DNA from 3 places in the Streptomyces sp. NPDC005925 genome. Region 2 is predicted to be linked to each of the others. Evidence: riboswitches for the same ligand, from Rfam matches in the RefSeq annotation. Region 2 holds a riboswitch; each other region holds the start of a gene.

Region 1 (10,312 bases), on a different contig from region 2:
CCGAGCACCCCAGCTCCACCGCACCGCTCCCGGAATCACTTCCGGCTTTCCCTCAAGCCCGTGGAGGCACCATGCGCTGTGTCATCGCCCGCTACCCCTTCGACCTGACCAAGAGCGAGGTCGAGGAGAAGATGAAGGGCATCAAGGCCGAGGAGGTCACGGGAATCTCCGTGACGATCGGCCGCCGCACCTACCCCGTCAAGCAGGTGGGGGAAGTGATCACGAGGCAGGACCGGCGTGACTTCACCGCGTCGGAGGTGGCCCGCGCGCTCATCCGCCTGGGCTTCACCTGCCACCCCGCGCCCAACACGGCCGCCCCGCTGGACGGGCTGACCCCGATGCAGGCCGCGTCCGCGCAACTGGGGGAGTGACCCGGGCCCACCCACCCGGTCGACCGGTATGGGGCCGGCCGCTGCGCCCTCGCGCGCAGCGGCCGGCCCTTCCTGTTTTCCCCACGGATCGCCTGCGGGGCCGTGTCTTAGCGGTAGGCTCCTGACCCATGTCCAACCCTGATGACCTGCTCGCCGGCCTCGCCGCGAAGGTGGAGTCGGAGGGCACCAGCCAGATGTCCCTCACCGTGGTGGTCCCCGGGGCCGTCATCACGGGACGGCTGGCTCCCGAGGCCATGTGGCGGGAGCGCGTGGCAGAGGTCCTGCGGGACTCCGCCCGGCTCCGCCCGTTCTCCGACGTGTTCGCCCCGGCCGACACCCGCCCGGCGGACAGCCCCGACGCCTCCGCCCGCCCCACCCACCTGCACTTCCACGTCGCGAGGATCCTCCAGGGCAGCTTCGGCATCCCCGACACGGGCGGCATGTACCGCGTCGCGCTCGAGGACGTGCACGCCTGGACCGTCGGGGACATCGGCTACTCGGACCAGTAGACGGGGTCCCGCCCGACTGCGGACGGACGGGGCGTACGGCGGAGCAAACCGACGCGGGTCACACCGTACGGAGCACGAGACCGCGGTCGCCGGGGCGCCCCGGGACGCACGAAGGCCGGGGCGCGTCCACGCGATCCCCGGCCTTCTCGTGCCGTGTGTGTCAGGCGGGGCGGATGTTCTCCGCCTGCGGGCCCTTCTGGCCCTGCGTGATGTCGAAGGTCACCTTCTGGCCTTCCTGAAGCTCACGGAAGCCCTGGGCTGCGATGTTCGAGTAGTGGGCGAAGACGTCCTGCCCACCGCCGTCCTGCTCGATGAAGCCGAAGCCCTTTTCCGAGTTGAACCACTTCACGGTGCCGGTTGCCATACCAAATTCTCCTTCGGGGCACTGCCGGAGATTCCACACCGTGTGAAACCTCCCTTGTCGCCGAAATGATTGCCCCGCCCGGAGGAAAACACCGGGTAATTCACACCTGGGAACCAAGACCGCAACTCCTAGCGACGTTAGCACGGCGGGGGCGGCCTCGCTGGTTACGCGACCGTGCCCGCACGTCAGGCTCGTCAGCCGCCGACGCGCCTCACCGCCGCCCCGCACCGAAAGCCCGCACCCACTGCGCCCGTCTCTCCTGCCCTTCACTCCTGTCATCACACGAGAGGGAAAGAGGGGAGAGAGGAATTCCCCCTCTCCCCCTTCCCCTCTCCCCGCCGCCCCAGGTTTCCCGGTCGGCGGATTGATCGCTTCCGCCGTGCCGTACGTACCTCCTGGGGACCGGCCCGTACACACCAGGAGGCATCATGCGCATGTCGCGCAGGGCGGCAGGCACCGTCTTCATCGGCGGTGGCCTGGTCCTGACCCTCGCCGCGCTCGCCTACCCCGCGATGCTCGGGGTGCAGAACACGGCGACGACCCCGTCCCGCGTGATCGCCAACACCCGCTACGGCCCGCTCACCGAGGCCGACCGGGATTTCGTGGTGAAGGTCCGGGCGGCGGGGCTGTGGGAGCACCCGCTCGGCCTGCTGGCGATGCGGCGGGGCACGACGCCCGAGATGAAGGAGGCCGGCGAGCACCTGGTGGCCGGGCACTCGCGGCTCGACGCGACGTGCCGCAAGATCGCTCCCGAACTGGGGGTCACCCTGCCGAACCAGGCGAGCCCGCAGCAGCAGCAGTTCGTGGCGACGGCGGACGGCAGCACGGGCAAGCAGTTCGACATCACGGCGGTCGGCATCATGCGCGTGACCCACGGCCAGATCTTCCCGGTGATCGCCAAGATCCGGGCCGGCACCCAGAACACGCTGGTACGGCAGCTCGCCGACCAGGCCAACGACACGGTCCTGGACCACATCACCGTGCTGGAGAAGACCGGCATGGTCAACTTCGACCAGGTCAACTTCCAGCAGACCAACCCGCCCAAACTCCCCGACGAACAGCTCACGCCGCCGCCACCGCAGCCCGGGGCGCCCGTCGTCGCCCTCACCGAGCCGCCCGGCCTGAACGTGGACACCACGTCACCCACTCCGACCGCACGCCCGACAATCCGCTGATCCCCGCTTCCGCCTCACCCTTACCCTCACCCCCACCCCAAAACCTGGACATTCCATTCGTTATTTCTCATTTCAGCGGGGATAATTCCCTTATGAGTGCAGCAGCGTTCGACGTACTGGCCGCCTCGCATCAGGTACTCAACGTGACGGCGGCGTTCATCGGCGGGCTGGTCCTGGCCGGCGCGCTCGTGTGGGCCGTACGCGTCGGCATCAGAGTCATGGAGGGGGAGCCGCACCGGCCCACCGCCGAGGAGCAGCCCCATCTGCCCGACTCGGGCGCGGTTCACGAGATCAGAGAGGTGCGCGAGCCCGACGAGGTGCCGACGGCCGGTGACGGCAGGCGCCTCATGCCCTACGAACTCCGCCAGGCGCAGAGCAGACGGGGCGTCGACCAGAACCGTCGCCGCTGGCGGCCCGGCTCCAGCGGATCCTTCGGCAGCGGCGGCTTCCGGCTCTGACCCCGGCCGCCCGCCACGGGCCCCCGCGGTCGCGGTGACGCCGAGCGCCGGGCGCCGGCGCCGGGCGCCGGGCAACACTGCCCGGCGTCCACCGGACTCCGCCCCCTGCACCCTCCCCCGCCCGGCGTCCACCGACGCCGGGCGAGCGAAGGGCACCCGGCTCTCGTCTTCTACGACGCTCACGCCCGGCCACGCCCCTGCGACCGCCTCGCCTCTACCCCCCGGCCTCCGCCGCGGCGCAGTGCGCCAGCAGCCCCCGCACCTCCGCGTCCACCACCCGGTACCGCACCACGCGGCCGTCCTTCTCGCGCTCCACGACCCCGGCCGCACGCAGCAGGCGTAGCGCCTGGGAGGCCGCCGGGTCGTTCATGCCGGTGGCGAGGGCCAGGTCGGACACGGCCAGCGGCTCGGTGCGATGCAGAGCGAGCAGCAGTGCGAGCCGCTTGGCGTCGGCCAGCAGGGAGAAGCGGTCGGCCCAGGCACGGACGTGGCCGGGCTCGCCGATCGCGGCGACGGCGTCGCACACCCGATGGCCGTCGATGGCGCGCCGGCCGGCGCGGTCGGCCGGGACGAGATGCATGGCGCACATCCTCGCAGGTGCCCTTCCGCGCCCGCCCCTGTGATCTTGGATACCTGCGCAGCTGTGCAACTATGCAGCGGCGTCCCGCAGGCCCTAGCGTGGGCGCCGCCGTGGTGTTCGGGAAGCCGGTGACGGCCCGTCGGGAAACCGAGGGGTCCAGACCGGAGCGGCCCTCGCCACTGTGATCGGGGAGTTTGCGTCCCACGCCCTCCAAGAGGGGGCAGCCACTGGCCGCCGTGCGGCGGCCGGGAAGGCGGGGCGGAAACGCACGACCCGTAAGCCAGGAGACCGGCCACGGCATCTCACGAACTGATCCACGAGGTGCTGGAGCGTGACCGGATGACTGTGCCCGACTCTGCCCGTTTCACCGACCAATCCGCCCCGCCGACCACTGCGGAATCGTTCCGCTGGCGGCGGGAGGACACGCTCAGGACCGCGAGCCTGATGGCGGTGATCGCCGCACTGCACGTGGTCGCCTTCGGTGTCCTGTTCCTGCTGGTCGTCCCCGCGCACTACGAAGTCGGCTCCAAGGCCTTCGGCATCGGCCTCGGCATCACCGCGTACACCCTCGGCGTGCGGCACGCCTTCGACGCGGACCACATCGCCGCGATCGACAACACCACCCGCAAGCTCATGGCCGACGGCAAGCGACCGGTCTCGGTGGGCTTCTGGTTCGCGCTGGGCCACTCCAGCGTCGTCGTGCTGCTGGCCTGCCTGGTCGCGGGTGGCACGAACCTCGCCGGCCGTGTCATGGACGAGGAATCGGACACCCACCAGGTGCTGGGCGTGCTCGGTACGACCGTCTCCGGCACGTTCCTCTACCTCATCGCCGCGCTCAACCTGGTCGCGCTGCTCGGCATCCTGAGGGTGTTCCGGGCGATGCGGGCGGGCCAGTACGACGAGAAGCGGCTGGAGGAGCACCTGGACTCGCGGGGGTTCATGAACCGCGTCCTCGGCCGTCTCACCGGGTCGATCTCCCGGCCGGGCCAGATGTATCCGCTGGGTTTCCTGTTCGGGCTCGGCTTCGACACCGCCACCGAGGTCACGCTGATGGTGATGGCGGGTTCGGGCGCGGCGGCGGGCCTGCCCTGGTACGCGGTCCTGTGTCTGCCGCTGCTGTTCGCGGCCGGCATGAGCCTGTTCGACACGCTGGACGGCACGTTCATGAACTTCGCCTACCAGTGGGCCTTCTCGAACCCCGTGCGCAAGGTGTTCTACAACCTCACGATCACCGGCCTGTCCATCGCCGTCGCGTTCGTCATCGGCACGATCGAACTCGTCGGCGTACTGCACGAGAAGCTCGATCTGAGCGACGCGGTGACGAGCTGGATCGCGGGCCTCGACCTCGACAGCGTCGGCTACGTGATCGTCGGACTGTTCGTGGTGGTGTGGGCGGCGGCGGTGTCGTACTGGAAGGTCGCGAAGGTGGAACAGCGGTGGGCGGTGCGCCCGGCGGAGGCCGACTGACGCGCCGCACGCCGAGGTCGCCCGTGCCGTCGTGGTCGTGCACGTGCCGCGCCGTGCGCACCGTGTCGATCAACGGCCGCTCGGCGCCCCGCGCGACGGGTTCCCGGGGGCGCCGGCCTGCTCCAGCGCTGTGAGGGTGGTACGTACGACGCCGTCGGCGTCGGTGTTCCCCGCCACGCAGGTGACGGCCCGCGGACGGGGCCGGAATGCCGGACGGCGAGGAGGAGAGCGGGGGCGTCGTCGATGCCGGTGTCGCAGTCGATGATCACCGGGACGGGCCGGTGCTCTGCGGGCCGGAGCGGTCCGCGTTCTGCGGGCGGCCGGGGGGCGGGTCGTCACGGCGGCCTGTCCTTGCGGCAGGGCCGGGCGCATGCCGTCGGCGGGCGGGGCGGCGGCTGGTGGCTTTCGTGGGCGTCGTAGGGGCGCCACCAGGGACCTACGCGGATCCGGGCCCGGGTTCTCACCGGCCGGTCCTCACCCGGACGGACCGCCGCGCTGGTGGCCGGGCGGGGCGGATGGTGGCGTGGAGGAACGTACGTACCCGATCCCGGCAGGGCTGGTCCAAGGAGGCCGACGATGTCCCGTTCCCCGGCTGTTCGTGTCCTGACCGGCCCCGTCCTGGCAACGGCCGTGCTGCTGGGCGTGGCCGGGTGCGGGATCGCCGGTGGCGGGCGGGCGGCGTCCGGGTCCTCCCGGGCACCGGTCGTCTCCTCCGCTCCGCCGGACGCCGAGCGGCCTCCGGTGGCGCGGGCCACACCGGCGATGCCGCCCGTGCTGACCGAGGGGCAGGCGCGGGCCGCGCTGGTCACCCGGGACGACCTGGGCGGGCCGTGGGTGCCCACGCGGGGCGCGGCGACCTGGCGGGACGCACTGCTGAAGGCCACGACCGGCGACGCCGATTGCCGGCGTCTGCTGGACGTCCTGTACGCGGACGACCTGTTCGGCGCCCCGGGCGGGCCGCGCGCGGTGGTCGCCCTGGACGACGTGGACACGGACGCGCAGCTGCGCCACCAGGTGACCGCGTACCGGGCGGCGGAGCTGGACCGCACGCTGCACTGGATGCGGACGCTGCCCAAGCGGTGCGGGCGGTTCGCGGCGTCGACGGCGGTGGGCGAGCGGGCGGAGATCCGGGTCACGGACGAGGCGCTGCCGGAGGCCGGGGACGCGCGCCAGGGTCTCAGGGTGACGCTGACCGGCACGGACACCGACGGCGGGGCCGCGGTGCTCACGCTGGAGGTCGCGGCGGTACGCGTCGGCGAGGACGCGATCAGCGTGACCAACGGCGGGCTCGGCGAGGTCGTCCCCGACATCACCCGCGCGGTCGCGGAGCTGGGCGCCCAGCGGCTGGCCGAGGTACGGGCACAGGGCCGGGCACAGGTGTGACCACCAGCGGTGAACACGGGGCGCAGGTGAGCGGTGGACACGGGGGAGCGGCTGCCGAGAGGTTCCGACGAACCCGTCCGTCGTGCGCCGAACCCGTCCGGCAGACCGGTCCGCGACGGTCCCCGCCGCCGTACTCGGCCGCGTCAGCCCGGCCGGTCGACCGCTTCCTTCGCCCTGAACACATCCATGGGCGCCGGTCCAGGCCGTCCGGGGGCCGGGCCTCGGGCCCGGAGGCCGACTCGGCGCTCAGTCCCGTTCGAACCGCCTGCGGCGTGCCACCACGTCCCGCGCCACGTCCAGAGCGGTGCGGCCCTGCGCGAAGGCGTCCCCGCGCAGCCGGGCCAGCGCGTCCTCGGCACCCACGCCGAGCTGCGCCATGATCATGCCGACGGCGTGATGGACCTCGTCGTGGTGCGCGGCCAGCCCGTTCAGCCAGGGGGAACCCTCCCCCTCGGGCTCCTCGCCGTGCGGCAGGGCAGTCAGCGCCACGGTCATCGCGTCGGCCACGATCTCCGCGGTGCGCCGCTGCCGCGCGGTGAGGTCGCCGGGGCTCTCGCGGTACAGGTCGAGGGTGCCGACGCACACGTCACCGAAGCCGAGCGGCAGCGCGTACACGGCCCGTACCCCGGCCGCCGTGGCCGCCTGCGCGAAGACCGGCCAGCGGTCCGCGTCGGCGGGCCCGCCCAGATCGCGGGCGAAGACCGGCCCGCCCGTCTGCAGCACCCGCTGGCAGGGGCCGTCGCCGAGTGTGGCCTGTACGTCGGCGAGGTGCGCGGCCTCCGGGCTGCTCGCGCTGAGCTGCGCGGGCATGCCGCCACTGCGCAGGGACACACTCGCGCCACTCACCGGCAGCAGCGTGACCGCGACGGCGCACAGTCGTCCCGGGACCTCCCCGGGCACGGCGCCCTTCAGGGTCGAGGCGATCAGTTCGGCGGCGCGCTCCCGGTCCTGGTCCGGCTCCGCACCCGCCCCGTGAGCCCGGGACATCCCGTACGTCCCTGATTCATAAGGTTCACAAGGTTCGTACGGCTCGTACGGCTCGTACGGCTCGTACGGCCCGCGTGTCCCCGGCGCGTCCGGCCCGCGCGGTCCCGGTTCGTAGCCGCCCCGAGCGCCGTGCGGACCAGGTTCGTCGCCGGGGGCGCCATGACGGTCGTCCCTCGGCACGGCTACCGCCTCCCTCACTCACCGCGGTCTGTGCGACATCGACCCAATGACCGGGAGGCCCCGCGCGCGACGTGACGCGGATACGGGCAGTACACACGCCCACTCCCCGGAACCACGCCCGACTACCCGAGCCGTCCGGGACCGAAACGCGCCCGCGCCGTCTGTGACGTCCTTCCCGGCGGCCCGCTCACAGCGCCGGCTGCGCCGGTGCCGGTCCCAGGGTCGTCGTCCCCGGGGCGGTACGGGGCCCGAGCCCCGTGCGATACGCGTCGAGCGCGGCCTCCACCCGGCCGGTGCGGCGCAGCAGATCACCGAGCAGCCGGCACAGGTCGGCCAGGTCACCGGCGGCGCCCGCCCGCTCCAGCAGACTCAGGGAACGGACGTAGTGCTCCTCGGCGGTGTCGGTGTCGCGGGCGTCCTCGGCGATGATGCCGAGCAGCCGGTGGGCCGCCGCCGCGTGCACGGCGCCGCGCTCGGGTGAGAGGTCCCCGAGCACGTCGCGCAGCAGCCCCGCGGCCTCCTCGGACTTGCCGCGCCGGTGCAGCACGTCGGCGAGTTCGACGGCGACCTGGCTGGTGTAGAGGGCGGCGCGGGTGGCGGACAGCATCTCGCGGGCCGCGCGCAGTTCCTCCTCGGCCCGGCCGAGCCGGCCGTGCTGTGCGTACACGTAGCCGCGCATCCAGTGGCAGTTGGCCAGCTCGGTGCGCAGATGGAGCGTGCGGTACAGCTCGGTGGCCTTGGCGAGGGAGGCGTCGGCCTCGGCGAGGCGGCCCTCGGCGAGCATGGTGCGGGCGACGGACCGGTGCATACGGGCCACCAGCGCGGGATCGCCCGAGTGCGGGGCGAGGGCGAGCGCGAACCCGGCGGCCTTCGCGGCACGCGCGTGGGCACCCATGTCCATGTACGGCGCGATGATGCTGGCGTACAGCAGGAGCAGGGCGTCGGGGTCCTGCAGTGCGGCGCAGTTCAGCTCGTCGAGGGCGCTCTCCAGCAGATGGACGGAGTAGCGCAGTTGTCCGGCGAGGTAGTGGGCGACGGCCCGGCCCCGCACGGCGGGCACGCGGGAGGGCAGCGGAGCGTCGGCGAGCATGCGCTCGGCCCGCTCGAAGTGCTCCCGGCCGACCTCCAGTTCCCCGGTGTCCAGGGCGCACTCGCCGAGTCCGAGCAACGCCGCCGCCTGTTCCTCCGTCAGGTGCTGTGCCTCGGCCTCGGCGAGCAGCACGGCGTACTGCGCGGCGGCCTCTTCGGCCTCGCCGGCGGCCAGCGTGCGCTGTGCCTCGGTCAGCCGCAGCCGCAGCTCGGTGGCGGTGCGTGCGCTGCGTCCGGTCGCCAGTTCGTCGTAGGCGACGCCGAGCCGTTCGGCGAGATGCTCGAGGGCCTGGTCGGAGGGGCGTAGGCCTCCGGACTCGAGGGTGCAGATGTAGGCGGGCGTGTACACCGGCTCCGCCAGTTGCCGCTGTGTCAGGCCGCGTTCGACGCGCAGCCGCTGCACCCGCCGCCCGATGGTTCCTGGGTCGTCACGGTCCCCCATTGCCTGTTCCCCCTGTGCCTCTTGCCGCTCGGCTCGGGAAGCGCCTACGGTGAGCGCCGCCTTAAACGTGCTTAACACATTGCTGTTGCGAGGTCACCGTGTTCGACCACACCCGCATGACCCGGCGGTACACCCGGGGCTTCGCCGCGGCCGTCGTGGCAGCGGTGACGCTGATCCTCGCCGCGAACGCCGGCACGGCCCGGGCGGCGGACCCGGCGCCGGAGCAGCGGACGGCACAGTCCGCGGGCGAGCCGCTCTCCTGGTGATGTAAATCATGGCAAACCGGGGTGCTCTGCTCCTCGGAGCCCCACCTACGGTGGAACGCATGTCCCCTTTGGCCAAGATCAGCAGCATGTACCAGCCGCGGTTCGCGGAGTTCGCGTTCGAGCCCGGCTTCACGGCTGCCGTGGACCAGCACGTGGCAGAGATACGGGACCGCCTGTCGGCGAACCACCCGGGGCTGATTCCGCCGCCCCCGCACCGCGAGGCCCTCACCGACTACGCCCTCGGCTTCCTCGACGCGCTCGACGAGATGGACTGGCGCGAGCCCGTCGGGCACGACTACGCCGTGTGCCGCCTGACCGCGATCAGCTGGCTCGCCCGACGCCACGACCTGCTGACGGAGACGGACCCGGGCACCGGCCCGCTGACCGGCACTGACACGACGACCGGCACCGGCCCGCTGACCGGCACTGACACGGCGACCGGCACCGGCCCGCTGTCCGGCGCTGACACGGCGACCGGCTCCGGTCGGGACGCGGGAACCGGTACGGACGCGACCTCCATCGGCGACGAGGGCGGCGGGCGCCGCAGCATCGCCGACGACATCGCCGACGACATCCTCTGATCCGAGGCAAGAGCAGCGAAAGACCGCACAACCCCCCGGCCGCGCAACCGGCGGAACCGGCACAACCCGCAGAGCCGCCGACCGGGCCGCTCCCCTCGGCCCGGTCGGCGGTTCTTCGTCATATCCGCCACTTCCGCCGCATCTGTCACATGTCCGACGGGCGGTCCGTCTCGCGGCCCATCTCGGTGGCGCCCCGGCGCCCGGCCTCGGTCCCCGTCGCGGTCCGTTCGCCGGCCGTCTGGCGCCGGGCGTCCTCCCGGCCCGCCTGGTAGGCGGACATGCTGCCCTTGCGGCGGCTCGTCTCCTCCTCCGCCGCGCTCAGCATCCGCTCCATGCGCTGCCGCATCGGCATGACCATGCCGCCGCCGACACCGACGATCAGGATGCCCGCCACCGTGGCGAGCGCCGCGACCAGCAGCGACTGGACGACGTTCTCCGCGATGCCGGCCTGGCCGAGGGC
Region 2 (10,312 bases):
CCACGTTGTCGAGGACGATCAGACCGCCCGCCCCGGTCAGGCGGAGGGCCCACTCCACGTAGTGCGGGTTGTTGGCCTTGTCGGCGTCGATGAAGACGAGGTCGAACGGCGGCGGGTCCTCGTCGGCGAGCTTCGGCAGCGACTCGAGAGCCGGACCGACCCGCACCTCCACGACGGAGTCCAGGCCGGCGCGGGCGATGTTGCGCTCGGCGACCTCGGCGTGCCGCGGGCTGTACTCCAGGGTGATCAGCCGGCCGTCGGCGGGCAGGGCGCGGGCCAGCCAGATCGTGCTGTAGCCCCCGAGGGTGCCGATCTCCAGAATCCTGCGGGCGCCCTGCACCTGGGCGAGGAGGTGGAGCAGCTTGCCCTGCGTCGCGGTGACGCTGATCGGCGGCAGTCCGGCCGCCTCACTGTCGCGCAGCGCGGCGGCGAGCACGTCGTCGTCCGAGGAGAGATGGCGGGTGAAGTAGTCGTCTACGTCGTTCCAGAGCTGTGGCTCGCTCATGCGCACGCCCATGCCTTTCGTGAACCCGGTGGTGCCGTCGGCGTCGTCTTCGGACGGCCCGACTGGTCGGACCGACGAATGTCACGGCCACCCTGTACCCGTGTGGCCTCCCTTTCACCGTTCCCGTGTCAGCGGCTTTCCGCCGCACGGCGCAGGCCCCGCCGACGGCGCCACCGCAGCAGGCCGAGGACGACACCCACGACGACCACGGCGAACCCGGCCCCGGTCGCCAGCAGGAACACGGGCAGCCCGCCGATCTTCATCAGCCGGTCCTGGTAGATCACGTCCTGGTAGGGGGCGTCGTTCGCGGCGCGGCGCAGCGTGTGGTCGCCGGAGATCCTGGCGGGCCGGGGGAACTCCTGGTCGATGGCGGTGAGATACGGCGTGCCGTCGGCCAGCCCGCCGAGGTCCGACGACCTGGAGGCCACGTTCCCGGCGAAGGCGACACGCGGCGGCTCGCCGCCGATGGTGGTCTCGGGCCGCATGCGGTGCGCGGAGAGGACGTACAGGCGCAGCGACTGGGGGGTGGCGGCCAGCCGGGACAGACGCATCGGGTAGACGGGCTCGCCGGAGGCGAACGTCAGGTGGAGGGGGTCGAGGGTGCCGGACAGGGCGGCCCCGCCGCTGCCGGGCGCGAGGCGGACGGCGACGTACTCCCAGCCCTGCTCGACGTACGGCTTCAGGGCGCTGCGCAGGCGGGCGGGGAGGGCGAAGCCGTTGTCGTGGAGCCAGGTTTCGAGGGCGTCGGGGTCGTCGGCGGTGAGCCGGGCGACGTCGAAGGGGCCGAGGCGCTGCCGGTCCACGACGCCCACGTCTCCCGGGGCGGCGGCGCCGGGGGCGGCTCCGGCGGTGTCGGTCCCGCTGTCGAACGGCCAGGGGTCGTCGGGCCAGAAGTGGAAGCGGTCGCGGTACACGGGGGCGGTGACGTCGGACAGGGTTCCGAACAGCTCGGGGTCGCCGAGGCGGACCTCGGCGCGGTGCGGGACGGGCATGATCCAGGCGGCCTGCTCGGCGTCGCCGCCGACGGTCAGGCTCATCACGATCTGCTCCTCGCGGCCGTCCCAGCGGACGACGGAGGTCTCGCGGTTCACGGCCACGTGCTGCTGTCCGGTCGTCACCATGCCGCCGCAGCCGCAGGCGTAGGCCGGGGCGACGAGGGAGGCGAGCTGGAGGGTGAGCAGGGCGAGGACGACGGTGAGGACGCGGGCCCGGGGTGCGGGGCCGCCGGGTGCGTGTCCCTTCGGTGCGCGCCCGTGCCGCCCGGGCCCGATTCCCGGGTGTCCGTTCGCGTGCCGGGTCGTCCGCCGGATGGTGGGCCTGGTGCCGGGCATGACGTGGAGTCCCTCCGCCGATTCGCTGCCAGGGCAACAGACGGTGTGACCGGCGGGAACGGTTCCCGGCGGGGTGCCCCCGGCAGGCGGCCCGTCCCGCCGAGGGCACCGTCCTAGTCCTCCCGGCCTTCGAACGCCACCGTCGCCTCGAAAGCCGCCCGGCGGGTCGCGCGGCGCAGGGCACGCAGGACCGGTCGGCCCAGGGTCAGTGTCAGGACGACCGTGACGACGGCGCGCCCCAGGTCCCAGCCGGCCGAGGTGGCCAGGCAGTAGGCCAGGAAACGGGCGAGGTTCGCGGAGACCGCCGCCTCCGGGTCGAAGGCGATGTTCGAGGACAGGGCGCCGAGGAAGGGCCAGCCCGCCATGTTCATCACCGTGCCGTAGGCGAAGGCGGCCAAGAACCCGTACCCGGCGAGCAGGGCCAGTTCCGTACGGCCGCGCAGCCGGTGCGCGCCCGGCAGCAGGCCGGCGCCCATCGTGAACCAGCCCATCGCCAGCATCTGGAACGGCATCCAGGGCCCCACCCCGCCCGTGAGCAGCGCCGACGCGAACATCGTCACCGAGCCCAGCACGAACCCGAAGCCCGGTCCGAGGACCCGGCCGCTGAGCACCATCAGGAAGAACATCGGCTCGATGCCGGCCGTGCCCGCGCCGATCGGCCGCAGCGCCGCGCCGGTCGCCGCGAGCACGCCCAGCATGGACACCGCCTTCGGGCCGAGCCCCGACTCGGAGATCGTCGCCGCCGCCACCGCGACCAGCAGCACCAGCAGCCCCGCGAACAGCCACGGGGCGTCCTGGGCGTGCGCCGCGACCTGCGAGGTCGGCGGCGCGAGGAAGGGCCAGCCGACCGCCGCCACGCCGACCGCGCCGACGAGCACCAGAGCGGCCACCGAACGGGGCCCGAGCCGGACAGCACGCACCCGCCGCACCGGCCGCTGCCGCACGGCCCCCCTCACGACGCCGCCCCGGCCGACTCCACCGGGCCCGTCGGCCCCGCCGCCCCCGGCCGCTGCCCCAGCGCGTCCCGTACCTGCGTGACCGTCAGCCAGTGCTGCGGGGCCAGTATCTTCGCCACCTGGGGCGCGAAGGACGGAGACGACACGACGACTTCCGCCGTCGGGCCGTCGGCGATGACCTCGCCGTCGGCCAGCAGCACGACCCGGTGGGCGAGTTCGGCGGTCAGTTCCACGTCGTGGGTGGCCAGGACGATGGCGTGTCCCTCGGCGGCCAGCGTGCGCAGCAGCCCGACCAGTCGGGTCTTGGCGGCGTAGTCCAGGCCGCGGGTCGGCTCGTCCAGCAGCAGCAGGGGCGGACGCGCCGTGAGGACGACGGCCAGCGCGAGCGTGAGGCGCTGCCCCTCGGACAGGTCACGCGGGTGCGTGCCGTCGCCGACGCCGGGCAGGAGCTCGGCCAGCAGCGCCCGGCAGGTGCCCGGTTCCGCGTCCGCGTCCCGGTCGGCGGCCCGGCACTCCGCGGCGACCGTGTCGGCGTACAGCAGATCGCGCGGTTCCTGCGGTACGAGGCCGACGCGGCGCACGAGGTCGCGCGGGGTCGTCCGGTGCGGTACGGCGCCCCCGACGCGGACCGAACCGGCGGCCGGTTCGACGAGTCCGACCAGCGCGCCGAGCAGCGTGGACTTCCCGGCGCCGTTGCGGCCCATCAGGGCGACCGTCTCGCCCGGGGAGACGGTGAGGTCGACGTGCCGCAGCGCCCGGACGCGGCCACGGCGGACGGCGAGCGCGCGAACCTCCGCCACCCACGAGGCGGCCGGGGCGGCCCGGACCGGGTCCACGGCGGCGCGACGGCGCAGCAGTCGCCGGGCGGCGCGGGGGACGGGGCCGGCCGGCCGCACCTCGGGCACCGTCCCGGCCGGCGGGGCCGCGCCGCTCCGGGCGGTCTCCTCACGGGCGCCCAGCCGCTCCCGCAGCCCCGCCGCCCGGCGCCGCGCGTCCCGTACCGTCAGCGGCAGCGGCGACCAGCCCGCCACCCGCCCCAGCCCCACCACCGGCGGATACACCGGCGACACGGCCATCACCTCGGCCGGGTCGCCCACCACCGGCGCCGCGCCCGGCCCGGGCAGCAGGACGACCCGGTCGGCGTACTGCACGACTCGTTCCAGGCGGTGCTCGGCCAGCAGCACGGTCGTACCGAGGTCGTGCACCAGGCGCAGCAGGACGGCGAGGACCTCCTCGGCGGCGGCCGGGTCGAGCGCGGACGTCGGCTCGTCCAGGACCAGCACGGACGGGTGCGGCGTGAGGACGGAGCCGATCGCGACGCGCTGCCGCTGGCCGCCGGAGAGCGTGGCGATCGACCGGTCGCGCAGATCAGCCAGCCCCAGCAGGTCCAGCGTCTCCTCGACCCGGCGCCGCATCACGTCCGGGGCGAGCCCCAGGGACTCCATGCCGTACGCCAGTTCCTCCTCGACCGTGTCGGTCACGAAGTGGGCGAGCGGGTCCTGGCCGACCGTGCCGACGAGGTCGGCGAGTTCCCTCGGCAGGTGCGTGCGGGTGTCCCGGCCGGCGACGGTGACCCGGCCGCGCAGGGTGCCTCCGGTGAAGTGCGGGACGAGGCCGTTGACCGCGCCGAGCACGGTCGACTTGCCGACGCCGGACGGCCCGGCGAGCAGCACGAGTTCGCCTTCCGGCACCTCGAAGTCGATGCCGGTGACGGACGGTTCGGCCGTGCCGTCGTACGTCACGGAGACATCCTCGAAGCGGATCACGACTGCTCCCTGGGCGGTTGGGGGGAGGGGGCGGGGGCCGGTGCGACGACGGCGGGCAGCAGGCCCAGCAGCACGGCCGCGGCGGGCCGGAGCGGGAGGGTGGGGGCGGTGAGCGGGACGACCCCGGGGTGCAGGGCGGCCGGGTCGCGTACGGCGGCGAGCGCGAGCGCGGCGGCCACCGCGGCACCGGACGCGGCGACCAGCCAGGCGCGGGCGTCCCAGCGGTCCGGCCGGTACCGGGTGCGCAGCGAGCGGCGCCCGCCGAGCCACAGCCCGGCCAGCGCGGTCGCCACCCCGGCGAGCAGCACCGGCATCCCGTAGGTGCCGCCCTCGGCGGTCAGCGTCCCGTACGTGCCCGCGCACACGCCGAGCAGACCGCCCAGGGTGAGCGCGGCGGTCGTACGCCGTACGCCGGCCGGGACCCGGGCGGTACGGCCGTAGCCGCGGGAGTCCATCGCGGCGGCGAGCGCGACTGAACGTTCCAGCGCGCCCTCCAGGACCGGCAGGGCGACCTGGAGCAGGCCCTTCAGACCCCTGTCGGGGCGTCCGCGCAGCCGGCGGGCGGCCCGCAGGCGCTGCACGTCGGCGATGAGGTTCGGGGCGAAGGTGAGGGCGACGACCACGGCGACGCCCGTCTCGTACAGGGCGCCCGGCAGGGACTTCAGGAGGCGGGAGGGGTTGGCGAGGGCGTTCGCGGCGCCGACGCACACCAGGAGCGTGGCCAGCTTCAGCCCGTCGTACAGGGCGAACACGAGGGGTTCGAGGGCGACGTCGCCGCCGAGCCGGATGCCCTGCGCCCAGCCGGGAAGGGGGACTTCGGGGAGGCTGAGGAGGACGCGGGTGCCGGGGACGGGGGAGCCGAGGACGACCGTGAAGGCGAGGCGTACCACCAGGACGGCGAGGGCGAGCTTGACGAACGCGCCGTAGGAGCGGGACCAGGGCGTGTCGGGGCGGCGGGCCGCGACGACGTACGCCGACACGGCCGTGAGGAGCGCGAGCAGGAGCGGGTTGGTGGTGCGGGTGGCCGCGACACCGAGGGACGCCGCCCACAGCCACCAGGCACCGGGGTGCAGTGGGGCGTGGCGCGCACGGTGCCGGTGAGGGGGCGGGGGTCCGCTCGCCGGCCCCGCCGCCGCCCTTCCGCCGCGCGGGTCAGTCATGCCTGCGGCGTCGCGCCTGCAGGACGGCCGCCGCCGCGAGCAGCGCCACGGCCGTACCGCCCGCCGCCAGCCCCAGCGACGGGCCGCCGTCCGAGCCCGGCTGCGCCTGCTCGCCGCTGTCCTCCGCCCCCTCGCCGCCCTTGTCCCGCTCGCCCGCCACCTGCTCGCCGCATCCCGTCGCCGGGTACCCGTCGATCGCGCACAGCAGGGCGTTCGTGTCGTAGCGCAGGGGTTTGGCCACGGCCGCCAGGGCGTCGGCCGTCGTCGCGTCGCGGGAGAGGCTCGCACAGGCCGTGCGGGGGCGCGGCGGCGTCTGCGAGGAGGGCGCGTCCGCGCCGGTGCCGAAGTCGATGACCAGCGCGACCCGTTTCCTGCCGTCCCGCTCCGGTGTCGACGCGCAGATCGTCGCGAAGCCGGCCTCGCCGCGCGGCCGGGCGGCGGCGCCTGAGTTCTCGCTCACGGCGAAGCGGAAGCCCTGGACATCGCCGTCGGCGGGCCGGGCGGTCGCCGGGCCCTGCGTGGCGTACGCCCACTGGTCACCGTCGCGGTCCCAGAAGGACCAGTAGCGGTAACCGGCGGCCTGCGCCTGGCCCGCGCCCGTGCCCGCGCACAGGACGAACGCGGCCAGGAACACGGCCGGCAGACGGCGGCCGCCGGTCACGGCTGCTGCTTCCGGTTGCGCCCGCTCAGCAGGAAGCCGAAGCCGATGCCGACGACCGCGCACACCCCCACGTACCACCACACACCGAACGGCGAGTCGTCCTTCTCGTCGGCCTTCTGCTCCTTGCCGGCCTTCCCGGACTGCGGGGCGGGACCCGTCGCGTTGAGCTGCTTCACCAGGTCCCGGCCGCCGAAGTCGCGCGGGTCCGTGCCCGTGGCGTGGGCGGCGAAGATCAGCTGGGCGTAGGCGGCGGGGCCGTTCTGCGCGGCCCAGTCGGCGGAGTTCTTCCGCAGCCAGTCCAGGGACGTGGCCGCCCGGCCGGTGTCGCCGTGCGCGGCGAGGGCGACGACGGCGTCGGCGGTGTTGCCGACGTCCGGCCCGCCCGCCCCGGCGACCGTCAAGTGGCCTTTCGCGGCGAGCGACTTGACGAGGTAGGACACGCCGCCCGCGGCGGCACGCTCCGGGGTGGCCCGGCCGGAGCCGGTGCAGGACGCCTTGGCGTCGGTCTTCTTGCCGGCCTCGACGACCAGGCCTTTGCCGAGCGCGCCGAGGACACCCGCGGCGGTGGCGTCGGCGTTGGCGGCGAGCCTGCCCTTCTTGTCGGGCTGGAAGGCGAACGCGCCCCCGTCCTTGCCCTCGCAGGGCAGGACGAGCCCGAGGAGCGCGTCGTACGGGGACTTGCCGCCCTGCACGACGTCCGCCGGCTTCTCGCCGGCCGCGGTCAGCGCGCCGACGACGACGGACGTGGAGTTCGTGTCGCTGGCGCCGCCGGGGACGTAACCCCAGCCGCCGTCCGTGTTCTGTATGGACTTCAGCCAGCCGACGGCCTTGCCGGCGGCCGGGTCGTGGCCGCCGAGCGCGGTGAGGGCCTGGACGGCCGCGGCCGTGCTGTTGGTGTCGACCATCGTCTTGGCGTCGCAGGCCTTGGCCGCGTCGGCGCGGAACGGGGCGAAGGCGCCGTTCGCGCACTGCTGCCGCACCAGCCAGTCGACGGCCTTCGGCGCGGGCCGCACACCCACCGTGTGCTGGGCGAGCAGTGCGAGGGACTGCCGCCAGACACCGTCGTACGTCGGGTCGGCGGTGCCGTACAGGCCGGACGGCAGGGCCGTGGACGGCGAAGGGGACGGGGACGAATCGGCTGCGGCCGGTGCGGCGGCACCGATCACGGCGGTGGCGGCCAGGACCGCGGCGCTGCGGCGGACGTTCATGATCGGCGGGGGCCTCTCCCTGCGGGGGAGCCGGGCAGCACGGGGCACCCCCGGGCGGCTCGGCTCCGTATACCTCGACGGTGCCGTGCTCCGGCGGAGTGCCGGGCGCGTGAGCCGTTCACGTACCGTGCGGGGAGATCCGGCTCACCACCTGGGTGGTTCACGGTTGCGGGTCAGCGCCGGAATTGCACCGGCTTTCCCCCGTACGGGTGTGATGACGACTCGCCACTCTACCCGCCCGTAGGCCGGGGCCCGGGGTGAGGTGGGCGACTCCTTGCCTCCGTCCCGGCCCCGGAGCCGGGGGCGGGGCCCGGCAGCCCTACCGGTCGTGCGTCGCAGCCGGGAGGCCGGAGGCCGCCGGACGGCCGTGGGTTTCCGTGGCGCCGTGGGTTTCCGGCGGGCCGGTGGTGGCCGCCAGGTCGATGAGGCGGCATGCCGTCTCGATGTCGGTCCGCACCTCCGCTATGGAGGCCCGGCCCGACAGCCAGGTGATGAGGGTCGAGTGCCAGGTGTGCTCGATGACGCGGATCGCGGAGAGCTGACCGGCCGTCGGGGCCGGGTGGCCCGTCGCCTCCAGGATGATCGCCGTGGTGCGGCGGGAGACCTGTTCCACCTCCGTGCTCACGCTGCGGTCCGCGAACGACAGGGCGCGGACCATCGCCTCGGCCAGCAGCGGCCGGCGCTGGAGCGAGTGGAAGGCCCGCATGAGGGTCTCGGCGACCCGCTCGGCCGCCGTCTCGCCGGCCGGCGGGTGCTTGCGGAGCGTGCCGTGCAGCCGGGCCAGCTGGTCCTGCATGGTGGCGACCAGCAGATGGACCTTGGACGGGAAGTAGCGGTACAGGGTGCCGAGGGCGACCTGCGAGGACTCCGCGACCTCCCGCATCTGCACCGCGTCGAACCCGCCGCGCGCGGCGAGTTGCGCGGTCGCGCGCAGGATGCGGCGGCGGCGTGCCTCCTGCCGTTCGGTGAGCGGGGCGGCGGCCGGTCGTGCCGCGCCCGCCTCCGCTGTGGATCCCGCAGCCATGGTGCCGTTCCGTCCGTTCCCGTGCGTTCCCGTGGCGTTGCACGCGTGACGTGCGGTGCCTGCGTTACGTGACAGTCGGTGAGGGCGAGTGGCCGCACAGCATGCCAGGGACGCGCGCCGTGGCGCGAATCACCCGATGCGCTGCCCGCAGCACCCTTACCTGCCGGTAGATTCGGACCCTCCTGGACGATCAAGTCTGAAACTTGTTCTAGATTAGCGTCCCGTCGTAATCTCGCCGGACCGTGCAGTCAGAAGGGGGCCCAGAGTGACCGCTGAGGCCAGGGAGGCGGCGCCCCCGGAGGGCCTCGCTGCCGACGGCAGGCGACCGCTCCGCATCGCGCTCCTCACGTACAAGGGAAACCCGTTCTGCGGCGGCCAGGGCGTCTACGTCCGGCACCTCTCCCGCGAACTCGCCCGGCTCGGACACCGCGTCGAGGTCATCGGCGCCCAGCCGTACCCCGTCCTCGACGTCCTCGACGACAACGGCGACGTGCTCGGCCGGAGCGGTGACCCGTTCGGCCCGGCCGGCGCACCCGGTGAGAACAGGGACGGCCCGGTGGTCCTCACCGAGCTGCCCAGCCTCGACCTCTACCGCCAGCCCGACCCCTTCCGCACCCCCGGGCGGGAGGAGTACCGCGACTGGATCGACGCGCTCGAAGTGGCCACCATGTGGACCGGCGGCTTCCCCGAGCCGCTCACCTTCTCGCTGCGCGCCCGCCGCCATCTGCGCGCCCGGCGCGGCGACTTCGACGTCGTCCACGACAACCAGACCCTCGGCTACGGCCTGCTCGGCGACCTCGGCGCACCCCTGGTCACCACCATCCACCACCCCATCACCGTCGACCGGCAGCTGGAGCTGGACGCCGCCGAGAACCGGCGGCGCCGGGCCTCCCTGCGCCGCTGGTACGCGTTCACCCGCATGCAGAAGCGCGTCGCGCGCCGCCTGCCGTCGGTGCTCACCGTGTCCGGCACCTCCCGCCAGGAGATAGTGGACCACCTCGGCGTGCGCGACGACCGCATCCACGTCGTCCACATCGGCGCCGACACCGACCTCTTCTCGCCCGACCCGGCCGTGCCCCAAGTGCCGGGCCGGATCGTGACGACGTCCAGCGCGGACGTGCCGCTCAAGGGCCTCGTCTTCCTGGTCGAGGCGCTGGCGAAGGTACGTGCCGAGCATCCCGACGCCCACCTCGTCGTGGTCGGCAAGCAGCCCGCGGAGGGGCCCGTCGCGCGGGCGGTCGGCCGGTACGGCCTCGACGGCGCCGTCCGCTTCGTCAAGGGCGTCTCGGACGCCGAACTGGTCGACCTGGTGCGTTCGGCGCAGGTCGCGTGCGTGCCGTCGCTGTACGAGGGCTTCTCGCTGCCCGCCGCCGAGGCCATGGCCACCGGTACGCCGCTGCTCGCCACGACCGGCGGCGCCATCCCCGAGGTGGCCGGGCGGGACGGGGAGACCTGCCTGGCGGTGCCACCCGGCGACGCGGGCGCGCTGGCCGCCGGGCTCGGCAGGCTGCTGGGGGACGCGGAGCTGCGCGTGCGGCTCGGCGCGGCCGGGCGTGAGCGGGTGCTGCGCCACTTCACGTGGGCGCGGGCGGCCGAGGGCACGGTGGCCCGCTACCGGGAGGCCATCGACGCCGCACCCCCCACCGCCACCCGCGCACCCGCCACCCGCGCGGCCGGACCCGCCGAAGCCCCCACCCCCGA
Region 3 (10,312 bases), on a different contig from region 2:
GTACGCGGCCAGGTAGTGGTGCGAGGGCGGCATGTCCGGATCGTGGTAGATCGCGATGGGGTTCTCGCCGAAGCCGCGCGGCGGCTGGATCATCACGACGACGTTCCCGAACCGCAGCGACGCAAGCACGATGTCGTCGCCGTCGACGTACAGCGAACCCGGCGGCTCACCCCAGGCCTCCAGCATCGCGGCCCTGAGGTCCGGGTCGAGCCGGTCGAACCAGGCCCGGTAGTCGGCCAGTGGCACCCGTGCGGGCGCGGCGGCCAGCTGGTCCTCCGTCAGCCACTCCACGTCGTGCCCGCCGGCCCCGATGAGCCGGTGGATCAGCTCGTCGCCGCCCGAGGGGTACCCGCGGACGCCGTACCCGGCGTCCCGCAGCGCGTCCAGCACCCGTACCGCCGACGCGGGCGTGTCGAGGCCGACCGCGTTGCCGACCCGCGAGTGCTTCGTCGGGTACGCGGTGAAGACCAGCGCCAGCCTCTTCTCCGCGTTGGGCTTGTGCCGCAGCCGGGCGTGCCGTACGGCGATGCCGGCCACGCGCGCCGCCCGCTCCGGGTCGGCGGTGTACACCGGGACGCCGTCCGGGCCCTGCTCCTTGAAGGAGAACGGCACGGTGATCAGCCGGCCGTCGAACTCGGGGATGGCGACCTGCATCGCGGCGTCCATGGGGGACAGCGCGGTGTCGGACTCCTGCCAGGCGGCGCGCGAGGAGGTCAGGCAGAGCCCTTGCAGGACGGGCACGTTCAGGTCGGCGAGGGCGCCGACGTCCCACGCGTCCTCGTCCGCCCGTCCGCCCCCGCCGTCCTCGGCGGCGGTGCCGCGCACCACGGGGTCGTGCCCGCCCGCCGAGGCCCCCGCCGCGTGCGTGCCGCCCGCCGCGAGCACGGTCGCGACGAGCGCGTCCGCCGCCCCGAGCAGCTCGTACAGCCCGGCGTCCGCGCCGCGCAGCGAACCGCAGTACACCGGCAGGGCGTTGGCGCCGTGCGCCTCGATCGCGTCGCACAGGCTGTCCACGAAAGCGGTGTTGCCGCTCAGTTCGTGCGCCCGGTAGAAGAGCACGCCGACCGTCGGCCGGCCCTCGGCCCGCGCGCGGGCGCCGTGCACGCCGTACTCGGGCATCTGCCGCGGCCCCGCGAAGCCCTCGCCGGTCAGCAGCACGGTGTCCGACAGGAACCGGGCGAGCTCGGTGAGGTTCTCCGGCCCGCCCTCCACCAGGTACCTCAGCGCCTCCGCGACCACACCGGCGGGCACCGACGACTCGGCCATCAGCTCCGCGTCCGGCACGGCCTCGCCGCCCAGCAGCACGGTCGGCACCCCGGACGCCCGCAGCGCCGCCAGCCCGTCCTCCCAGGCCCGCCTGCCCCCGAGGAGGCGTACGACGGCGACGTCCGTGCCGTCGAGCAGCGCGGGCAGCTCCCCGGCGACGTCCACGCGGGTGGGGTTGCCGATCCGGTAGGACGCGCCGGAGGCACGGGCCGCCAGCAGGTCCGTGTCGGCGGTCGACAACAACAACACTGTGCTCATGCGGGCGCTCCCGGTGGAATGAAGGGCAGTCCTCGTGGCGCGCCGGACTCGATGAGCCGCCACAGCGCGTCCGTGTCCGCGTGCTGTTCGATCAGGTCGCCGAGCCGGTCGAGCTGCTCCTCGCGCAGCGCGGCGAACGATGTGCCGGGGGCCGGCACGAAGCGGCGGCTCGCGGCTGCGGCGACCTCGCGCAGGAAGGCCCGCCGGAAGCCGTCCGACTCCAGCGAGCCGTGCCAGTGCGTGCCCCAGGTGTGCCCGACGCGGCATCCGTCGAGGAAGGGCTCGCCGCCCCGGACGTCGGCGACGCCGTGGTGGATCTCGTACCCCTCGACGCGCTCGCCGAGGGCCTCGCCGACCGGCCGCGTCAGGGTCTTCTCGCGGGCGAACCGCACCCGCACGGGAAGCACGCCGAGCCCGTCGACATGCCCGCGGCGGCTCTCGACGTCGTCCTCGATGTGCTCGCCGAGCACCTGGAAGCCGCCGCAGACCCCGAGCAGGGGCCGCCCCTCCCGGGCCCGCCGGACCAGCGCCCGGGCCAGCCCCCGCTGCCGCAGCCAGTCCAGCGCCCGCACGGTCCCGCGCGTTCCGGGTACGACGACGAGGTCCGCGTCCGCCAGTTCCTCCGGCCGGTCCACGAACCGCACCACGACACCCGGCTCGGCCGCCAGCGCGTCCACGTCGGTGAAGTTCGACATCAGCGGCACCGCGCACACCGCCACCCGCAGCACGTCCTCACCGACGGGCGGCGCCACGGCCGACTCCCGCACCGTCCCGCGCAGCGACACCCGCAGCCCGTCCTCCTCGTCGATCCCGAGCCCGTGCCGGAACGGCAGCACCCCGTACGACGGCCGCCCGGTCAGGCCCCGCAGCATGCCGAGGCCCGGCTCCAGCAGGGACACGTCCCCGCGGAACTTGTTGACGAGGAACCCGGCGACCAGTTCCTGGTCCTGCGGGGAGAGCAGCGCCACCGTGCCGAAGAACGACGCGAAGACCCCGCCCCGGTCGATGTCGCCGACGACGAGCACGGGCAGCCCGGCCCCCCGCGCGATCCCCATGTTCACGATGTCGGTCCGGCGCAGGTTGATCTCGGCGGGCGACCCGGCGCCCTCGCAGATCACCGCGTCGTACGAGGCCCGCAGCTCGGCGAGACAGTCCAGCACCGTGCCGAGCAGCTCCCGCTGCCGCCCGCCGTGATAGCCCCGCGCGCTCATCTCGCCCACCGGCCTGCCCAGCAGCACGACCTGGCTGGACTGTTCGCCGCCCGGCTTGAGCAGCACCGGGTTCATCAGTGCCGTCGGCTCCACGCGGCACGCCTGCGCCTGCATGGCCTGCGCCCGCCCGATCTCGGCGCCCTCCCGCGTCACGAACGAGTTCAGCGACATGTTCTGCGCCTTGAACGGCGCCACCTTCACGCCCCGGCGCGCCAGCCAACGGCAGATCCCGGCCGTGACGACGCTCTTGCCCGCGTCGGAGGTGGTGCCGGCGACGAGCAGCCCCCCACCGTTCATGACGTACGCCCCTTCACACGAATCCGGCCGTTCACGCCGTGCGCCTCTCCCCGGGCGGCTGACGCCGTACGCGCTCCACGAGGAGCCGTCCGGCCGCGCAGACGCCGAACGCGAGCAGTCCCACGCGCCGCGACAGGCGTACCGCGCGGTCGATGTCCCGGACGTCGACCGCGCGTCCCGCCGCCGCGTTGAGCACGGGCCGGTGCTCGACCCGCCCCCCGTACGACAGCGTGCCGCCCAGCCGCACCCCGAGGGCGCCCGCGAACGAGGCCTCCACGGGCCCGGCGTTGGGGCTCGGGTGCTGTCGCGCGTCGGCACGCCAGGCCCGCAGCGCGCCCCGGGGGCGGCCGCCGGACACGGCGGCGAGGGCGGCGGTCAGCCGGGCCCCGGGCCAGCCGGCGACGTCGTCCAGCCGCGCCGAGGCCCAGCCGAAGCGCCGGTACCTCGGGGACTGGTGACCGACCATCGCGTCCAGCGTGTTGACGGCCCGGAAGCCCACCAGCCCCGGCACCCCGGCCACGGCACCCCACACGAGGGCGCCCACCACGGCGTCCGAGGTGTTCTCCGCGACGGACTCGACCACGGCGCGGGCGATGCCGTCGGCGTCCAGCGCCCGCGGGTCGCGCCCGCACAGGTGCGGCAGCCGGGCCCGCGCCGCCTCGACGTCCCCGGCCCGGAGCGCCCGCCCGACGGCCCCCGCCTCCCGGGCCAGCGACGTTCCGCCGACGACGGCCCAGGTGGCGGCGGCGGTCAGCGCGACGGAGGCGGCGGGGGAGCGGCGTACGGCACGGGCGGCGAGGGCGGCGGCCGAGACGGCCCCACCGGCGCACACGGCGGTGTGCAGCGCGCCCCACCCTCGGCGGTCCCGCCAGCACAGCCCTTCCACGACGGCCGCGGCCCGCCCGAACACGGCAACGGGATGCCCGCGGCGCGGATCGCCGAGGAGCAGGTCGCCGAGGAGGCCGGTGGCGGCGCCGTACGCGAAGACGCGGTCGGCACCCATCGGTTCAGCCGACCGCGGTCGCAGACGGGTCGGCCGGGAAGTACCTCAACAGGCAGCCGCGCATGGCGATATGTCCTCACTCAGGGTGTCCGCGCCCTGGTTCGACGAGACCGGCGGTGAGAGTTCCTGGCTTCCGGGGTGTGCACCCCGGTGACAGTGGCGGGACCGCGCCGGATTCGCACCGGCTTCCTCTCTTGCCGCCGTACTTGGCCCGGGCAGTCCACCACGCCCGCGAACATCGGTCAACCTGCCGTTGACCTGCGAGGGCGGAGTGTGCGAAGGCCCACACGACGGTGTCCGCCGCGGGAAGGGCGCCGCGCTCCACGGGATCCCGGCCATGACGAAACGGGGTGCGGGGGCGGTGGTCCGTCCCGCACCCCGCGGTGCCGTGTGCCCGCCTGCTCCGGCGCCCGGGCGCCGTGGCGTGTCAGGCGACGATCAGATAGATGCCGTAGCCCACGGCCGCCGCGCACGCCGCGAAGCACGCGTACGCGCCGGTGACCGCGAGGGTCGCGGAGCCGCCCTGCTCGACGGCCCGCTCACGGCGGGACAGCCCGGCGATGCCGACGGTGAACAGGCCCACCAGGGCCACGGTGACCACGAAACTGACTCCGAAGACGGAGCCGAGGGCCGCCCAGTCGATCTTCATGCTGCTTCTCTTCCTTCGCGCCCGGCGCCCCCGGCGGACCGGGGGTGCGGGGGAGCGGGGGCTCGGGGTCTCAGACGGTCGTGGGGGCCGACGGGGCCACGGGGGCAGGCGGGGCGGAGGCGACCAGAGGAACCAGGGGTGCCGAAGCCGCCCCGGGCCCGTCGGTGGCCTGGGCCGGGATGGTCGCGGAGAACTCCTCGGTCATCGTGCCCGCGGGGGGCGGGGTGACGGCGGCGATCGCGGTGGTCACCACGCCGGCCGGCTCCTCGACGTCGTTGACGTTCGTGGCGTCGACGACCTCGCGCCGGGAGAGCTTCCAGATCCAGGCGCTGGAGGCGATCAGGAAGACGGCGACGAGCGCCGTGCCCCAGTCGCCCAGGTCGCAGACGTACTCGGCGAGGGCGGCGACCAGGGCCGCGGCCGGCAGCGTCAGACCCCAGGCGATGAACATCCGGGTGGCCGTCGACCAGCGCACCACGCCGCCCTTGCGGCCGAGGCCCGCGCCCATCACCGAACCGGACACGGAGTGCGTGGTGGACAGGGAGAAGCCGAGGTGGGAGGAGGCCAGGATGACCGTGGCCGCGCTGGTCTGGGCGGCGAAGCCCTGCTGCGGCCGAAGCTCGGTCAGGCCCTTGCCCATGGTGCGGATGATGCGCCAGCCGCCGAGGTAGGTGCCCATCGCGATGGCGAGACCCGCGGAGAGGATGACCCACAGGGGCGGGTCGGAGTCGGGCGCGACGGCGCCGCCGGCGACCAGGGCCAGGGTGATGATGCCCATCGTCTTCTGCGCGTCGTTCGTGCCGTGCGCGAGGGAGACCAGGGCGGCCGAGGCGATCTGGCCGGAGCGGTAGCCCTTCCTGGCGGCCTCACCGTCGGACTTCTTGCCGAGGACGTACGTCAGCCGGGCCGCGAACAGCGCGGCGACGCCCGCGACGATCGGCGCGGCGATCGCCGGGAGGAGGACTTTGGTGACGAGTACGTCGCCGTGCACCGCGCCCAGGCCGGCGGAGGCGATGGTGGCGCCGATCAGACCGCCCATGAGGGCGTGCGAGGAACTGGACGGGAGGCCGACCAGCCAGGTCACCAGGTTCCAGAGGATCGCGCCGACCAGGGCGGCGAAGATGACCTCGGGACGGATGCCGGCCTCGTCGACGAGACCCTTGGAGATCGTGTTGGCGACCTCCACGGAGAGAAAGGCGCCCACCAGGTTCAGCGCGGCGGACATGGCCACCGCGACCTTGGGCTTGAGCGCGCCGGTCGAGATGGTGGTGGCCATCGCGTTGGCGGTGTCGTGGAAACCGTTCGTGAAATCAAACGCGAGTGCGGTGACGACCACAATCGCGAGGATCAGCGAGAAGCTTTCCATTTACCCAGACAATCGTTCGAGGTCATTGTCGAGTTGAACGTAGGCAACCCGGGTGAACGGAAGATGAACTGAGGAGGGCTTGACGGTGACCGGAGCAGGGGGGTGTCGCGTCCTTGCGGGACGCCCGCCCGGCACCCCGGCACCCGCTCGCCCCGCGGCGCCCGCCGGCCCGGCCCCGCGACCGCCGGCGGAGGTCCGCCTCACCCGCACCGGCCTGGCAGGATCGCCCCATGACTGAGCACCGCGAGGAAGCGACCGTGACCAGGGACGGGAACGTGGACGACACGGGGGCGCACGCCCGGAGTGAAGCGGCGGCGCGCACCGGAAGCGCGGCGGAGGAGCGGGCCTGGGGCGAACTGGTCGCCGCGGCCCGCCGGACCGTCCGTGACGGCCTCGTCGTCGGCACCTCGGGCAACGTCTCGGTACGCGTCGGCGACACCGTCCTCGTCACCCCGTCGGGCGTCCCCTACGACCGGCTGGCACCCGACGACATCACCTGCGTCGACCTCGACGGCCGGCAGGTCCTCGGCACCCTGGTGCCCACCAGCGAACTGCCCATGCACCTCGCCGTGTACCGCACCACCGACGCCCGCGCCGTCGTCCACACCCACGCCGTGCACGCGACGGCCGTCTCCACACTCGTGCCCGAGCTGCCCCTCATCCACTACATGGCCGCGCCCCTCGGCGGCCCCGTCCGCGTCGCCCCGTACGCGACGTACGGCAGCGCGGAGCTGGCCGAACACATGCTCCGGGCCCTCGCCGGCCGCACCGGCTGCCTGCTGCGCAACCACGGCACCATCACCTACGGCGCCACCCTCGACCAGGCCTACGACCGCACGGCCCAGCTGGAGTGGATGTGCCGCCTGTGGCTCACGGCGTCCTCCGTCCCGGGCACCGCCCCGACCCTCCTGACCCCGGAGCAGCTGACCGAGGTGCAGGAGAAGATGCGGGGTTACGGGCAGCGCCCCTGAGCCCGCGGACCCGTCCACCGGGCGGCGGCAGGCGAGCCGGTCCACTGGCCGCCGGGCGGGTCCACCGGGACACTGGACCGGTGCGCACAGTCAACGCGACGGCCACCGCCGTCACCGCAGCCCTGGCAGTCGCCGCCGCGGGCGTCGCCGTCGGCCGGCTGGCCGCCGACGCGGCGCTCAAGGCGGCCCCGGGCCGGCCCCTGCCGACCGAACCCCGCCTCACCGTGCACGGCACGGCCGCAGGCCAGATCACCCTGACCCGCGACCTCGCCACCCTGCGCCCCGGCCGCTACGGACTCACCGGGAACGGCACGCACGCGATCGTCGGCCCCGTCCTGCCCGACGCCGAGCACACCGCCGACACCGTCGTACGCCGCCTGGAACGCGTCACGCGCGGCACGCTCGAACCCGGCGACAGGGCCTGGCTCACCCCTTCCGTCCACATCGGCGACCCCGGCACCGCCCTCGGCCTCGACCACACCGACGTCGAGGTCCGCGGAGAACTCGGCGCGCTCCCCGCCTGGTTCGTGCCGGGCAGCCGGGACACCTGGATCATCGCGGTGCACGGCCTCGGCACCACCCGCGAACACACCCTGAACGTCATGGGTTTCCTGCACCGCCACCACTTCCCGGTGCTCGCCCTCGCCTACCGCGGGGACGCCGGAGCCCCGCGCCCGCCCGACGGCCTCGGCCACCTCGGCGAGACCGAGTGGCACGACCTGGACGCGGCGATCCACCACGCTGTACGGTCCGGCGCCCGCCGCGTCGTCCTGCACGGCTGGTCCACCGGCGCCACCATGGCGCTGCGCGCCGCCGCCCGCTCCGAACTGCGCGACCTCGTCTCCGGGCTCGTCCTGGACTCCCCCGTGCTCCACTGGGAGACCACCCTGCGTGCCCTCGCCGCCGCCCGCCGCACCCCGAGCGTCCTGCTGCCCCTCGCGGTACGCGCCGCCCAGGGCCGCATGAAGGCCTCCCCCCAGCACCACACCGGGACATCAGGGACTCCAGGAACCACCGGGACCACCGGGACCACCGAGACCCCGAGGGCCCCTGAGACCCCCGGCGCCACCGGGGCATCCGGAACCGCCCGCCCCGCCACCGCCCCGGAAGGCCCGCGCATCCCGACCCTCGTCGTGCACGGACCCGACGACCGGGTGGCCCCCTGGCAGCTGTCCCGCCGCCTCGCCGACGCCGGCCCGGGCCCGGTCACCCTGCACACCGTCCGCAACGCCCCGCACGGCGCGATGTGGAACGCCGACCCGGACGCCTACGAAGAGGTCCTGCGCCGCTTCCTGACCCCTCTCGTGTGAGCACGGCCAGAGCCATCCCGACCATTCCGCTTAACACCTCACATCGACCCGTTCCAGGTGTCTCACCACATGTGGAAGCGGTCCCCGGGCCGTTCTCGTGACCTCCGTCAGCATTCCGTTTGGGTTTTCCGACCGTCAACCGGAAGACTGCACCCGTGACGTCCCGTATCCCGCGCGACTCCAGGCTCCGACTCGTCCGCCCGCGACCCCTGGCCGCTGCCTCGAGAACGATGAACCAACGGCCCTCCCGCCGCCCCGCGCCGCGCCCCCCGGAGGGCACTCCCGCCCGCTCCGAACTGGCCGGCATGGCACGTTCGGAGCTGGCCGGTGCCGCCCTCGTGGCCCGCTGGGCCGACAGCACCCTCGGCCCCGGCCGCGGCGGCGCCACCGCCGACGGCCAGGCCACGCTCTCCGAGGCGACCGCCGAACGGGCGGCCGAGGACCTCGGCCTGACCCTGGCTCAGGTACAGGCCGTCTGGGACACCGCCCGGCTCGCCGGCCTCGTCGAGGTGCACGGCGGACGCGCCCGCCCCGGCTGGCGGCTGCGCGCCTGGAACCGCGACGACAGCGCCGTCCTGCGCGGCTGGGTCGCCCTCTTCGACGCCTGGTCGCTCGCCTGCCCGGAGCCCGCCGAGCACGCGCCCGCCGCCGTCGCCGAGGTGGTCTCGGCCATGCCGCAGGTGCTGTCCTTCCTCCAGCTGTCCGCCGGGCCCGTCCCCGTCCCGCAACTCCTCGACCTGCTGCAGCAGCGCGTCACCGAGCTGCGCACCGAGCGCTGCGAAATCCCCTACGGCCCGCAGCCCGAGCCCGTCGCCCCCCAGCCGGCCGACGAGACCTCGCTCGCCCCGCTCCTCGACTGGGCCCTGCGCGCCCTCGCCTCGGTGGGCGCCCTCACCTACGGCGACGGCCAGGCCACCCTCACCCCGCTCGGCAGCTGGGCGGTCTGGGTCAAGCTGGAGCAGATCTGCGTCGCCGCGCAGAGCCCCGCCGGGAACATCGAGCAGTCCGCCGAGGCCATGCTGCGCGGCTGCGCCCAGCTCCGCCCCAACGCCGCCCGCGCCGAATACCGCGCCTGGCTCGCCGCCCGCCCCGTCGGCAGCGCCGTCGCCGAACTCCTCGGCGCCGCCCGCGGCGAGGACGCCCTGCTGCGCGGCCTGGCCTTCGAGGCGCTGCGCGTCGTCGGCGCCCCCGCCGAGCCCGACGTGCGTGCCGTCCTCGACGAGCCGACGCTCAGGCCGTACGCCCTGCTGTGGCTGGCCGAGCACGAGGGCGCCGACCCCGAGGACGCCCACGAGGTCCTCACCCGGGAGGAGGCCACCTGGCTGTGGGTCGACACCGCCGCCGCGGTCGCCGACCACGGCGAGGCCCAGCTGCTCGTACGGCACCTGGAGTCCGCCGTGCAGTCCACGGTGCCGGCGCTGCTGGACGCGATACGCGCCGTGGGACACCCGCGCACCGTGCAGGTACTGGTCGCGCTGGCCGCCGCGCACCCCGACCCGGCGCTGGCGAAGGCCGTACGCCGGGCCGCATTCCAGGTCCACACCGGCCGCAACTGACCGACCCGGGAGGACGCCGTGGAACCGGCCGCCGGGAGCCGCCTCCCCGGGGAAGCGGCTCCCGGCGGCCGGCGCCCCCGGGCGGTCAGCCCCCGAGCACCGGCGCGTAGGTGCCGAAGCTCCACACATTGCCCTCCACGTCCCGGGCCATGTAGTCCCGCGAGCCGTAGTCCTGGTCCGTCGGCGGCATCAGGATCTCCGCGCCGTGCTCCACGGCCCGCCGGTGGTGTGCGTCCACGTCGTCCACGACGACGTACACCCCGGCGGTGCCCGCGTCCTTCATCGCCGCGTCGAACACGCCGCCGCGGCCCTTCGAGCCGAGCATCACCACGCCGTTGGCCTGGGCCAGCTCGGCGTGCATCACCGTGCCGTCCTCGCCCTCGTAGACCGACAGCTCCGTGAAGCCGAAGGCCTCCGTGAGCTGG

Evidence for each region. Region 2 has a riboswitch for cobalamin ahead of ABZ354_RS04000 (prenyltransferase/squalene oxidase repeat-containing protein). Riboswitches for the same ligand answer to the same signal wherever they lie in the genome.
Region 1: it holds a riboswitch for cobalamin, as region 2 does, so the genes downstream of both, ABZ354_RS22900 (HoxN/HupN/NixA family nickel/cobalt transporter) here and ABZ354_RS04000 (prenyltransferase/squalene oxidase repeat-containing protein) in region 2, are expected to answer to the same signal.
Region 3: it holds a riboswitch for cobalamin, as region 2 does, so the genes downstream of both, ABZ354_RS12805 (cobalamin biosynthesis protein) here and ABZ354_RS04000 (prenyltransferase/squalene oxidase repeat-containing protein) in region 2, are expected to answer to the same signal.

Annotation. Positions count from the first base shown of each region.
Region 1 covers NZ_JBEXVL010000024.1:35,643-45,954, reverse strand. Annotated here, with positions in the region: gene ABZ354_RS22930 (SCO5918 family protein) at 72-371, shown strand; gene ABZ354_RS22925 (hypothetical protein) at 500-880, shown strand; gene ABZ354_RS22920 (cold-shock protein) at 1,041-1,244, opposite strand; gene ABZ354_RS22915 (DUF4142 domain-containing protein) at 1,673-2,419, shown strand; gene ABZ354_RS22910 (DUF6479 family protein) at 2,512-2,877, shown strand; gene ABZ354_RS22905 (helix-turn-helix domain-containing protein) at 3,092-3,457, opposite strand; cobalamin riboswitch at 3,552-3,769, shown strand; gene ABZ354_RS22900 (HoxN/HupN/NixA family nickel/cobalt transporter) at 3,797-4,924, shown strand; partial or broken gene ABZ354_RS22895 (nucleoside hydrolase) at 4,932-5,193, opposite strand; gene ABZ354_RS22890 (hypothetical protein) at 5,501-6,307, shown strand; gene ABZ354_RS22885 (GAF and ANTAR domain-containing protein) at 6,554-7,294, opposite strand; gene ABZ354_RS22880 (helix-turn-helix transcriptional regulator) at 7,662-9,005, opposite strand; gene ABZ354_RS22875 (hypothetical protein) at 9,104-9,271, shown strand; gene ABZ354_RS22870 (DUF6401 family natural product biosynthesis protein) at 9,331-9,852, shown strand; gene ABZ354_RS22865 (hypothetical protein) at 9,998-10,312, opposite strand, start outside.
Region 2 covers NZ_JBEXVL010000002.1:277,359-287,670, forward strand. Annotated here, with positions in the region: gene ABZ354_RS03970 (O-methyltransferase) at 1-505, opposite strand, end outside; gene ABZ354_RS03975 (DUF2330 domain-containing protein) at 634-1,836, opposite strand; gene ABZ354_RS03980 (ECF transporter S component) at 1,950-2,792, opposite strand; gene ABZ354_RS03985 (ATP-binding cassette domain-containing protein) at 2,789-4,558, opposite strand; gene ABZ354_RS03990 (energy-coupling factor transporter transmembrane component T) at 4,555-5,718, opposite strand; gene ABZ354_RS03995 (SCO2322 family protein) at 5,711-6,379, opposite strand; gene ABZ354_RS04000 (prenyltransferase/squalene oxidase repeat-containing protein) at 6,376-7,587, opposite strand; cobalamin riboswitch at 7,702-7,828, opposite strand; gene ABZ354_RS04005 (TetR family transcriptional regulator) at 7,907-8,611, opposite strand; gene ABZ354_RS04010 (glycosyltransferase family 4 protein) at 8,877-10,312, shown strand, end outside.
Region 3 covers NZ_JBEXVL010000008.1:45,484-55,795, reverse strand. Annotated here, with positions in the region: gene cobN (cobaltochelatase subunit CobN) at 1-1,524, opposite strand, end outside; gene ABZ354_RS12810 (cobyric acid synthase) at 1,521-3,032, opposite strand; gene ABZ354_RS12805 (cobalamin biosynthesis protein) at 3,064-4,035, opposite strand; cobalamin riboswitch at 4,135-4,276, opposite strand; gene ABZ354_RS12800 (hypothetical protein) at 4,463-4,684, opposite strand; gene ABZ354_RS12795 (inorganic phosphate transporter) at 4,755-6,050, opposite strand; gene ABZ354_RS12790 (class II aldolase/adducin family protein) at 6,281-7,021, shown strand; gene ABZ354_RS12785 (alpha/beta hydrolase) at 7,102-8,331, shown strand; gene ABZ354_RS12780 (hypothetical protein) at 8,637-9,887, shown strand; gene ABZ354_RS12775 (VOC family protein) at 9,973-10,312, opposite strand, start outside.